DNA from 2 places in the Mesorhizobium sp. LCM 4577 genome. Region 1 is predicted to be linked to the other one. Evidence: predicted binding sites of a transcription regulator. Region 1 holds the regulator's gene; the other holds the start of a gene.
The links. The regulator PhoB, encoded in region 1, activates phosphate uptake and scavenging genes when phosphate is short. The targets are predictions, from matches to a motif close to TGTCATNNANCTGTCAT.

Region 1 (5,332 bases):
ACATTCCTTTTGCCGACATCCTCGAGAGGGAATTCGGCATTCCAGCCACCATGGAGAACGACTGCAACATGATGGCGGTGGCGCTGCAGTGGCGTGACCCCAACCGCTATCGCGACAATTTCATCGCCATTCTGTTGTCGCACGGCATCGGCATGGGCCTAGTGCTAAAGGGCCAGTTGTTCACCGGCACACATTCCTCCGGCGGTGAGTTCGGGCACATGATCCACCGTCCGGGCGGCGCGCTTTGCCGCTGCGGCCGGCGCGGCTGCGTGGAGGCCTATGCCGGCAACTACGCCATCTGGCGCAGCGCCATGGGCATAAGCGAGGATGCCGCGCCGACGGACGTCGGCGACGCCGACATGCGCGCGCTTGCCGCGAAGGCCCGGCTCGAGGAAGGTCCCGAGCGGGAGGCCTATCGCCGGGCCGGCGAGGCGCTGGGCTTCGGCCTCGGCAGCCTGTTCGCCCTCATCGATCCGGCGCCCGTCGCCATGGTCGGCGTCAGCGCGGCCGCCTTCGACCTGATCGAGCCGGCGCTGAGGAAGGCGATCGCCCAGACCGCCGGCGGCCAGCATTCGGAATCGATCTCCTTCGACACCGAGCCGAACGAGCTGCCGCTGATCCGCGAAGGCTGCGCCATGCGCGCGCTGACCTTCGTCGACCAGGAGATTTTCGCGCCGGGGGTTCAGGCAAGAGCGGGCAAGCACGTCGCTTGAGCCACTTTGAGTGATCGTTGGTTTCGAGTGTCCCGCTGGACACCGGAGATTAGCGAAGGCCCCGAAGCTTCGTCATTCCAGGGCGGAGCAGGAGCGAAGCTCCGTCGCGGAGACCCTGGAATCCATTCCGTTACCTCGGACGTCGGGCGCAGCCGAGCAGAATTCTGCGCCGCCGCAGCGCGTCGACGTCACGGAATGGATCCTCGGGTCTGCGCTGCGTCGCTACGCTCCTTGCTCCGCCCGTCGATGACGAAGCACGACCGTCCCGGCTACTCGCCAACGCATGCGATCCGGTAGCGGACGCGTCATTCTGCGAACGGCGAACCTAATCCTCCCGGATCGCATAGCCCGCCCCGCGGATGGTGCGGATGACGTCGGGCATGCGGCCGTTGTTGACGGCCTTGCGCAGGCGGCCGACATGGACGTCCACGGTGCGCTCGTCGATATAGATCGTCTCGCCCCAGACATTGTCGAGCAGCTGGCTGCGCGAGAACACGCGGCCGGGGTGGCGCATCATGAATTCGAGCAGCCGGAACTCGGTCGGGCCGAGCCTGATCTCGCTCTTCTTGCGGTAGACGCGATGCGATTCGCGGTCGAGCACGATGTCGCCGACCTTGAGCACGCTGGACAGCACCTCAGGCTTTGCGCGGCGCAACAGCGCCTTGACGCGCGCCATGAACTCCGGCGTCGAGAACGGCTTGACCAGATAGTCGTCGGCGCCGGTGGACAAACCTCGAACCCGATCGCTCTCTTCACCGCGCGCGGTCAGCATGATGATCGGCAGCCGCTCGGTCTCTGGCCGCATCCTGAGGCGCCGGCAAAGCTCGATGCCGGACACCGCCGGCACCATCCAGTCGAGCACGAGCAGGTCGGGAACGTTTTCCTGAAGGCGGATTTCGGCCTCGTCGCCGCGGGTCACCACTTCGACCTGGTAACCCTCGGATTCGAGATTGTAGCGGAGCAGCACCCCCAGCGGCTCCTCGTCCTCCACCACCATGATGCGTGGCGCGATCATCGGGGTAACCTTTTCCGTCAGGCCGCCGGCGCCGACATTGCCGTCTCGTCCTGCTTCGGACGGTTGGCGGGCAATTGCGTGCCGGTCAACACATAATAGGCGTTCTCGGCGATGTTGGTCACATGGTCGCCGATGCGCTCGAGGTTCTTGGCGCAGAACAGAAGATGCGTGCAAGCGGTGATGTTGCGCGGATCTTCCATCATATAGGTCAACAGCTCTCGGAAGACGGATGTGTATTTGACGTCGATGCGTTCGTCGTCGTTGCGAAGCTTGGCCAGCGCCGTGGCATCGCCCACCGTGTATTCCTGGATCACGCCCTGGACCTGGATCAGCACCATCTGCGCCATGGAATCGATCGAATGCGTGAGGTCGCGCGGCGCGGCGCTGACGCCGACCGAGCCGACGCGCTTGGCGATGTTCTTGGCGAGATCGCCGATGCGCTCGAGGTCGCCCGCCATGCGGATCGCTCCGACCACGCTGCGCAGGTCGTCGGCCATCGGCTGGCGCTTGGCGATCAGCGTGATGGCGCGGTCGTCGAGCTCGCGCTGCCTTGCGTCCATGATGGCGTCGTCGGAGACGACGCGCTGCGCCAGCGCATTGTCGCTTTCGAGCAGCGCCCTGGTCGAGGCGCCGACCATCGAGGCGGCAAGGTCGCCCATGTCGTTGATGAGCCGGCTGATCTGCCTCAGATCCTCGTCGAAGGAGGCGACGGTATGTTCGGCCATGATGATGTCCTCGTATGTCTTCAGCCGAAGCGGCCGGTGATGTAGTCCTGGGTGCGCTTCTCGCGGGGCGAGGTGAAGATCTTCTCGGTCCGGTCGAACTCCACCAGCTCGCCCAGATACATGAACGCCGTCTGCCGCGAGACGCGCGCCGCCTGCTGCATGTTGTGGGTGACGATGACGATCGTATAGTCGGCCTGCAATTCGTCGATCAGCTCCTCGATCTTGGCCGTCGACAGCGGATCGAGCGCCGAGGCCGGCTCGTCGAGCAGGATGACCTCGGGCTTGACCGCCACGGTGCGGGCGATGCACAGGCGCTGCTGCTGGCCGCCGGAAAGGCTGAGCCCGCTGGCGTTGAGCTTGTCCTTGACCTCGCTCCACAGCGCGGCGCGCTTCAGCGCCTGCTCGACGCGGCTGTCCATCTCGGCCTTGCTGATCTTCTCATAGAGCCTGACGCCGAAGGCGATGTTTTCGTAGATCGACATCGGGAACGGGGTCGGCTTCTGGAAAACCATGCCGATCTTGGTCCTGAGCAGGTTGAGGTCCTGCGAGCGGTCGAGGATGTTCTTGCCGTCGAGCAGCACCTGGCCTTCCGCGGTCTGCTTCGGATAGAGCTCGTAGATGCGGTTGAGCACGCGCAGCAGGGTCGACTTTCCGCAGCCCGACGGGCCGATGAAGGCCGTCACGCTGCGCTCCGGCAGGGACAGGTTGATGTCCTTCAGCGCCTTCGACTGGCCATAGTAGAAGTTGAGGTTCTTGACCTCGATCTTGGCCTTCTCGACGGTCGTCTCGGCTACGTTCAGGTCGGTGGACAACATCGGTTTCATCTGTCCTCTCTGCGTCCGGTCAGGCTGCGGGCGAAGATGCTCAGCCCGAGAACCGTCAGGGTGATTATGAGTGCGCCCGTCCAGGCCAGCTGCTGCCATTCCTCGTAAGGGCTGAGAGCGAACTGGAAGATGGTCACCGGCAGGCTGGCCATCGGGGCATTGAGATTGCTCGACCAGAACTGGTTGTTGAGCGCGGTGAAGAGAAGCGGAGCCGTCTCGCCGGAGATGCGCGCGATTGCCAAAAGGATGCCCGTGACGATGCCGGAGAGCGCCGCGCGGTAGGCGACGGAGCGGATCACCACCCAGCGCGGCGCGCCGATTGCCGTGCCCGCTTCACGCAGCGCGTTGGGCACAAGGTTCAGCATGTCCTCGGTGGTGCGCACCACGACGGGGATCACCAGGATCGACAGCGCGACGGCGCCGGCAATCGCGGAGAAGTGTCCCATCGGCCGCACCATCAGCTCGTAGACGAACAGGCCGATGATGATCGAAGGCGCCGACAACAGGATGTCGTTGATGAAGCGCACCACGGTGGTGAGCCTCGAGAAGCGTCCGTACTCGGCCATGTAGGTGCCGGCCAGCACGCCGATCGGCGTGCCGACGACAATGCCGATGACGGTCATCACGATGCTGCCGTAGATGGCGTTGAGCAGGCCGCCGGCATCGCCGGGCGGCGGCGTCATTTCAGTGAACACGGCCAGGTTCACCCCGGAGAGCCCCTTGTAGAGCAGGGCGCCGAGGATCAGCGCCAGCCATGCCAGGCCGATGCCGGCCGCGATGACGCACAGCGCCATCATCACGGCATTCTTGCGCTTGCGGCTTTGGTGAAGCGATTGGGCAGTCGACATCGGTCAGGCTCCCGTGCGGCTATCGATGCGCAACAGCATGTAGCGTGCGAGCGCGAGGATGACGAAGGTGATGATGAACAGGATCAGGCCGAGCGACACCAGCGAGGATGTATAGAGATCGCCGTCGGCTTCGGTGAATTCGTTGGCGATGGTCGCCGAGATCGTCGTGCCCGGCGCAAACAGCGAGGCGCTGATGCGGTGCGCGTTGCCGATGACGAAGGTGACGGCCATCGTCTCGCCGAGCGCGCGGCCGAGGCCGAGCATGACGCCGCCCATGATGCCGACGCGGGTGTAGGGGATGACGACGCGCCGGGTCACTTCCCAGGTCGTGCAGCCGATGCCGTAGGCCGATTCCTTCAGCACCGCCGGCACCGTGTCGAACACGTCCTTGGTGATCGAGGTGATGAAGGGCAGCACCATGATGGCGAGGATCAGCGACGAGGTCAGCAGGCCGATGCCATAGGGCGGACCGGCAAACAGGCTGGAGAGGCCCGGTATGCCGTGGAAGAGACCGATGATGAAGGGCTGCACCGTCGTCTGCAGGAACGGCGCGAAGACGAACAGGCCCCAGATGCCGTAGATGATCGAGGGAATGCCGGCGAGCAACTCGACCGCGATGCCGATCGGGCGGCGGAGCGGGCGCGGGCAAAGCTCGGTCAGGAAGACGGCGATGCCGATGCCGATCGGCACGGCGATGAGTATGGCGATGGCCGAGGTGACGATGGTGCCGTAGATGGGCGCGAGCGCGCCGAAATTCTCGGTGACCGGGTTCCAGGATTCGGTGGTCAGGAAGGAGAAGCCGAATTTCGACAGCGCCTGCCACGAGCCGGCGACCAGCGAGATCGCGACGCCGCCGAGGAGAACCAGCACGAGGATGGCGGAAAGACGCGTGGCCGTCCGGAAGAACATGTCGGTGACGGCGAAGCGGCGCACCGTCGCTTCCCTGGTCCGCATGGCGGATGATGTCGCAGCTTCGGAAACGGCTGTCATTGAGCCCCTCGCATTTCGAAAGAGACAGGAGGGCGCCGGAAGCGCCCTCCCTTGTTCGTCAGAATTACATGCCGGAATAGAGCGGCTTGCCGTTCGCGTCGACGATGTCCTTGCCCCACATTTCCTCGACGCTCTTCACGACGGCGTCGGGCATCGGAACATAGTCCAGGCTGGCGGCCAGCTCGTCGCCCTTGGCGTAGGACCAGGCGAAGAACTT
Region 2 (4,496 bases), on a different contig from region 1:
TTTGTCATGTTGGAAACCCATACCTTGGCTGAGCATAGACCCCAACTCGGTGAATTCGGCTTCGCCGGCGACGATCACGTCGTGCCCTACGAGGTCGCGCCGCTCGATGTGCGCGGCCGCACCGTGCAGCTCGGGCCGATGCTCGACGCCATTTTGAGCCGTCACAATTATCCCGAGCCGGTCGCCCGCCTGCTGGCGGAAGCCTGCGTGCTCACCGTGCTGCTCGGCACCTCGCTGAAGTTCGAGGGCAAGTTCATCCTGCAGACCCGCACCGACGGTCCGGTCGACATGCTGGTGGCTGATTTCACCACGCCGCATGCGCTGCGCGCCTATGCGCGCTTCGATGCCGACCGGCTGGAGGCGCTGGTCGCCGCCGGCGAGGCCTCGCAGCAGACGCTGCTTGGCAACGGTGTCCTGGCTTTGACCATCGACCAGGGCGCGCATACGCAGCGCTACCAGGGCATCGTCCAGCTCGACGGCACCTCGCTGGAGGACGCCGCGCGCACCTATTTCCGCCAGTCGGAGCAGATCCCGACCGACATCAAGATGTCGGTCGCCAAGCTGGTGACGCCCGGCCCGGCCGGCGCGCGCGAGCAGTGGCGCGCCGGCGGCATCCTGGCGCAGTTCCTGCCGCAGGCGCCGGAGCGCATGCGCATTCCCGATATTTCGGGCGGCGACGGCGACGACCGCGAGGTGACGGACCATCCGGCCGACAATTCCTGGCAGGAATTGCTGGCGCTGCTCGGCACCATCGAGCCGACCGAGCTGATCGATCCGACGGTCGGCGCCGAGCGGCTGCTCTACCGGCTGTTCCACGAGCACGGCGTGCGGGTTTTCAGCAGTGTGCCGGTCGCCGACCAGTGCTCCTGCTCGCGCGAGAAGATCCACGGCATTCTCGAAGGCTTTTCGGCCGAGGAGATCAAGGACTCGACCGAAGACGGCGGCATTCATGTCGCCTGCGAGTTCTGCTCGACGCAATACGACTTTGATCCGGCCGAGTTCGCGGCGGAGTGAGAAAGCTCCGGTTCCTCTCCCCGCTTTGCGGGGGCGAGGAACTCAAGTTCTCTAATTCACCGTCCTCTTCGTCCCCGGCATGTCGAGCGAGAAGGCGGGAATGGCGATATCGAACGTCTCGCCGCGGCCGTTGCGCATCGTGTAGTGGCCGACCATGATGCCCGACGGCGTCGAGAGCGGGCAGCCTGACGTGTATTGATAGCTGTCGCCGGGATTGAGTTCCGGCTGATCGCCGACGACGCCGGCGCCGCGCACCTCCTCGACCCGGCCCTGGCCGTCGGTGATGTGCCAGTAGCGCGACAAAAGCTGCACGAATTCGTCGGAGCGGTTGTCGATCGTCACCTGATAGCCCCAGACATAGCGATTCTCGGACGGATCGGAGCGGTCCTCCAGATAGAAGGGCCTGACCAGCACTTCGATGTTGCGCGTCACTGCGCGATACATGGGCCACTCCGGTTGCCGCGGCGGAACATTGGTCGCGCTTCGCTGTTACGGACGCAGCGCCGACCATCCTGCCAGCCTTGTAGCGCACGTGCCGAAAAACAATGTCATTTAAGTGACACATGACAATGTTGGTGTGCACAAACCGTGCGGGGTGACTCGGGCGCTCTGCAACGGATGAATGGCTGGCTGCGGCCAAGAGCAATTCCAGGAAAGTGTGAGCGGTTTTCCGTCCGGAATTGCGTGAAAGCAAAGAGATAGAGTGACCAGATCTCGATGGAACTGACTATCGCAGCCGGCCTGGCTTCGTCAGCCCTTCTTCTGTCCAATCTCGCCAGCATTCTGCTCGCCTCCTCGCGGCTGAAACGGCGCCATGTCATTGCGGCGCCTGACGGCCCGCAGCCGGTCTCGATCATCGTGCCGTCGCGCGGCGTCGAGCCGTTCACGCAGGAGACCCTGGAGCGCGCCTTCTCGCTCGACTGGCCGGGCTATGAGCTGATCTTCTGCGTCGCGCATGCCGAGGACCCGGTGGTGAGGCTCATCGATGCGGCGATCGTGCGCCACCCCAAGGTTCCGGCGCGGCTCCTGATCGGCGACGACCGCGTCAGCGCCAATCCCAAGCTCAACAACTGCGTCAAGGGCTGGCGGGCGGCGCGGCACGATTGGGTGATCCTCGCCGATTCCAACGTCTTGATGCCGAAGGACTATGTGCAGCACCTGATGGCGGCCTGGCGGCCGGACACCGGCCTTGTCTGCTCGACGCCGATCGGCTCGCGGCCGGACGGTTTTTGGGCCGAAGTCGAGTGCGCCTTCCTCAACACGCTGCAGGCGCGCTGGCAATATGCCGGCGAGGCGCTCGGCCTCGGCTTCGCCCAAGGCAAGAGCATGTTGTGGAACAAGCCGATGCTGGACACCAATGGCGGCATCCAGGCTTTGGCCGCCGAGATCGCCGAGGACGCGGCCGCCACCAAGCTGGTCAACAGCCTGGGCTTGCGCGTCAATCTCGTCGCCTCGCCTTTCGAGCAGCCGCTCGGCCAGCGCAGCTTCGCCGAGATCTGGTCGCGGCAGACGCGCTGGGCGCGGCTACGCCGGGTGACGTTCCCGCTCTTCTTTGCGCCGGAGATCCTGACCGGCGCGGCGACGCCGCTGCTGCTGGCGCTGATTGCCGCCGCAGGGGCCGGCATCAGCCTGCCCACAACGGCCTTGTGCGTGCTGGCGATCGCTTATCTGCCGGAGTGCCTGCTGGCCTCTGCCAAGAGTTGGTACCTGTCGCCGCGCAGCGTCACCGCGATGATCGTGCGCGACGTCCTGCTGCCCGCCATCTGGGCGCGCGCCTGGTTCGGCGGCGCCGTCGAATGGCGCGGCAATGCCATGACCATCCGCACCAAGGCCATGACCGAGCTGGAAGAGCTCGCCTGAAATTTGGGTCGCGGCTTCCTATTTGGCCGCTTTCAGCGCCTCTTCGATGTCGGTCAGCAGATCGTCGGTGTCCTCCAGACCGACGGAGAGCCTGAGCGTGCCGGGCCCGATGCCGAGTTCGGCGCGGGCCTCGTCGCTCAGGTTCTTGTGCGTCGTGGTTGCGGGATGGGTGATCAGGCTCTTGGCGTCGCCGAGATTGTTGGAGATCAGCACGATGTCGAGCGCGTTCTGGAAGGCGAAGGCCGCCTGCTTGCCGCCCTTGACGTCGAGGCAGATCAGCGTCGAGCCGCCAGACATCTGCTTCTTCACGACATCCGCCTGCGGATGATCGGCGCGGCCCGGATAGATGAGGCGGGCGATCTCCGGGCGGCCGGCGAGGAAATCGGCGATCTTGCCGGCGCTCTCGGTCTGCTGGCGCACGCGCAGCGGCAGCGTCTCCAGGCCTTTCAGCAGGGTCCAGGCGTTGAAGGGCGACAGGCTCGGGCCGGTGTGGCGGAAATAGTCGTGCAGGTTCTCGTCGATCCACTTCTTGTCGGACAGGATGACGCCGCCGAGACAGCGGCCCTGGCCGTCTATGTGCTTGGTCGCCGAATAGACCACGATATGCGCGCCGAGCTGCAACGGCTTCTGCTGCAGCGGCGTGGCGAAGACATTGTCGACGATGACTCGCGCGCCGATCGAATTGGCGAGCTTGGCGACCGCGGCAATGTCGACCACCTCCAGCGTCGGGTTGGTCGGGCTTTCCAGGAAGAACAGCTTGGTGTTCGGCCTTACCGCCTTTTCCCAATTGGCTATGTCGGTGCCGTCGATCAGCGTCGCCTGGATGCCGTAGCGCGGCGCCAGCGTCTCGACCACCCAGCGACAGGAGCCGAACAGCGCGCGTGCGGCGACGATATGGTCGCCCGCCTTGACGCTGCAGAGCAGGGCGGCGGAAACGGCCGCCATGCCGGACGCGGTGGCGCGGGCATCCTCGGCGCCTTCCAGCGCGCACATGCGCTTTTCGAACATGTCGACGGTCGGGTTGGCGTAGCGCGAATAGATGAAGCCAGGCTCTTCGCCCTTGAAGCGGGCTTCGGCCGCTTGCGCCGTCTCGTAGACATAGCCCTGGGTGAGATACATCGCCTCGGCGGTCTCGCCATATTGCGATCGCAGCGTTCCGCCATGCACGAGTGCCGTCTGAGGTTTCCAATTGCGCTTCTTGGTGCTCATAGCCCTGCTTCCAGACACAAAAAAACCGGCCGCGAAAGTCGCAACCGGTCCATATAGCCTTGCGGCTCGACGGTCCTTTAGCGACTTGTTTAACGTGGCTGCAAGCCGACCGGCCAAATCACCACGGGATAACGACCCTTTAAATGAGCGCCGCGCTTGCGTCAATTGCCGGCTTCATTAAGAGGTTTGTACCAGGCAGGTTCCGCAAAAGTGTCCAGCGGTTTTGCGGCAAGAACCTGCCACAAAGAGACCGGCCTCAACGGAGCCAGCCTTTGCGGCAGACAGGCATTCTTCCGGATCAGGACATCGCGGCGCTCTTCGAGGCGAACGCGCTGACGTCGCCGCGCGCGCTGGACGCCAACCAGATCCAGCCGGCCAGCCTTGATCTGAGGCTCGGCGACAAGGCGTTTCGC

Region 2: a site for PhoB is predicted at 1,561-1,577, ahead of LCM4577_RS14375 (ceramide glucosyltransferase). Genes of this name have one in related genera too.

The regions. Positions count from the first base shown of each region.
Region 1 covers NZ_MDDU01000056.1:52,218-57,549, reverse strand. Annotated here, with positions in the region: gene LCM4577_RS33455 (ROK family protein) at 1-713, shown strand, start outside; gene phoB (phosphate regulon transcriptional regulator PhoB) at 1,039-1,728, opposite strand; gene phoU (phosphate signaling complex protein PhoU) at 1,746-2,453, opposite strand; gene pstB (phosphate ABC transporter ATP-binding protein PstB) at 2,474-3,277, opposite strand; gene pstA (phosphate ABC transporter permease PstA) at 3,274-4,125, opposite strand; gene pstC (phosphate ABC transporter permease subunit PstC) at 4,129-5,115, opposite strand; gene pstS (phosphate ABC transporter substrate-binding protein PstS) at 5,180-5,332, opposite strand, start outside.
Region 2 covers NZ_MDDU01000011.1:117,710-122,205, forward strand. Annotated here, with positions in the region: gene LCM4577_RS14365 (Hsp33 family molecular chaperone) at 1-1,014, shown strand, start outside; gene apaG (Co2+/Mg2+ efflux protein ApaG) at 1,066-1,458, opposite strand; gene LCM4577_RS14375 (ceramide glucosyltransferase) at 1,732-2,874, shown strand; gene LCM4577_RS14380 (O-succinylhomoserine sulfhydrylase) at 2,893-4,083, opposite strand; SAM riboswitch at 4,141-4,218, opposite strand; gene LCM4577_RS14385 (2'-deoxycytidine 5'-triphosphate deaminase) at 4,356-4,496, shown strand, end outside.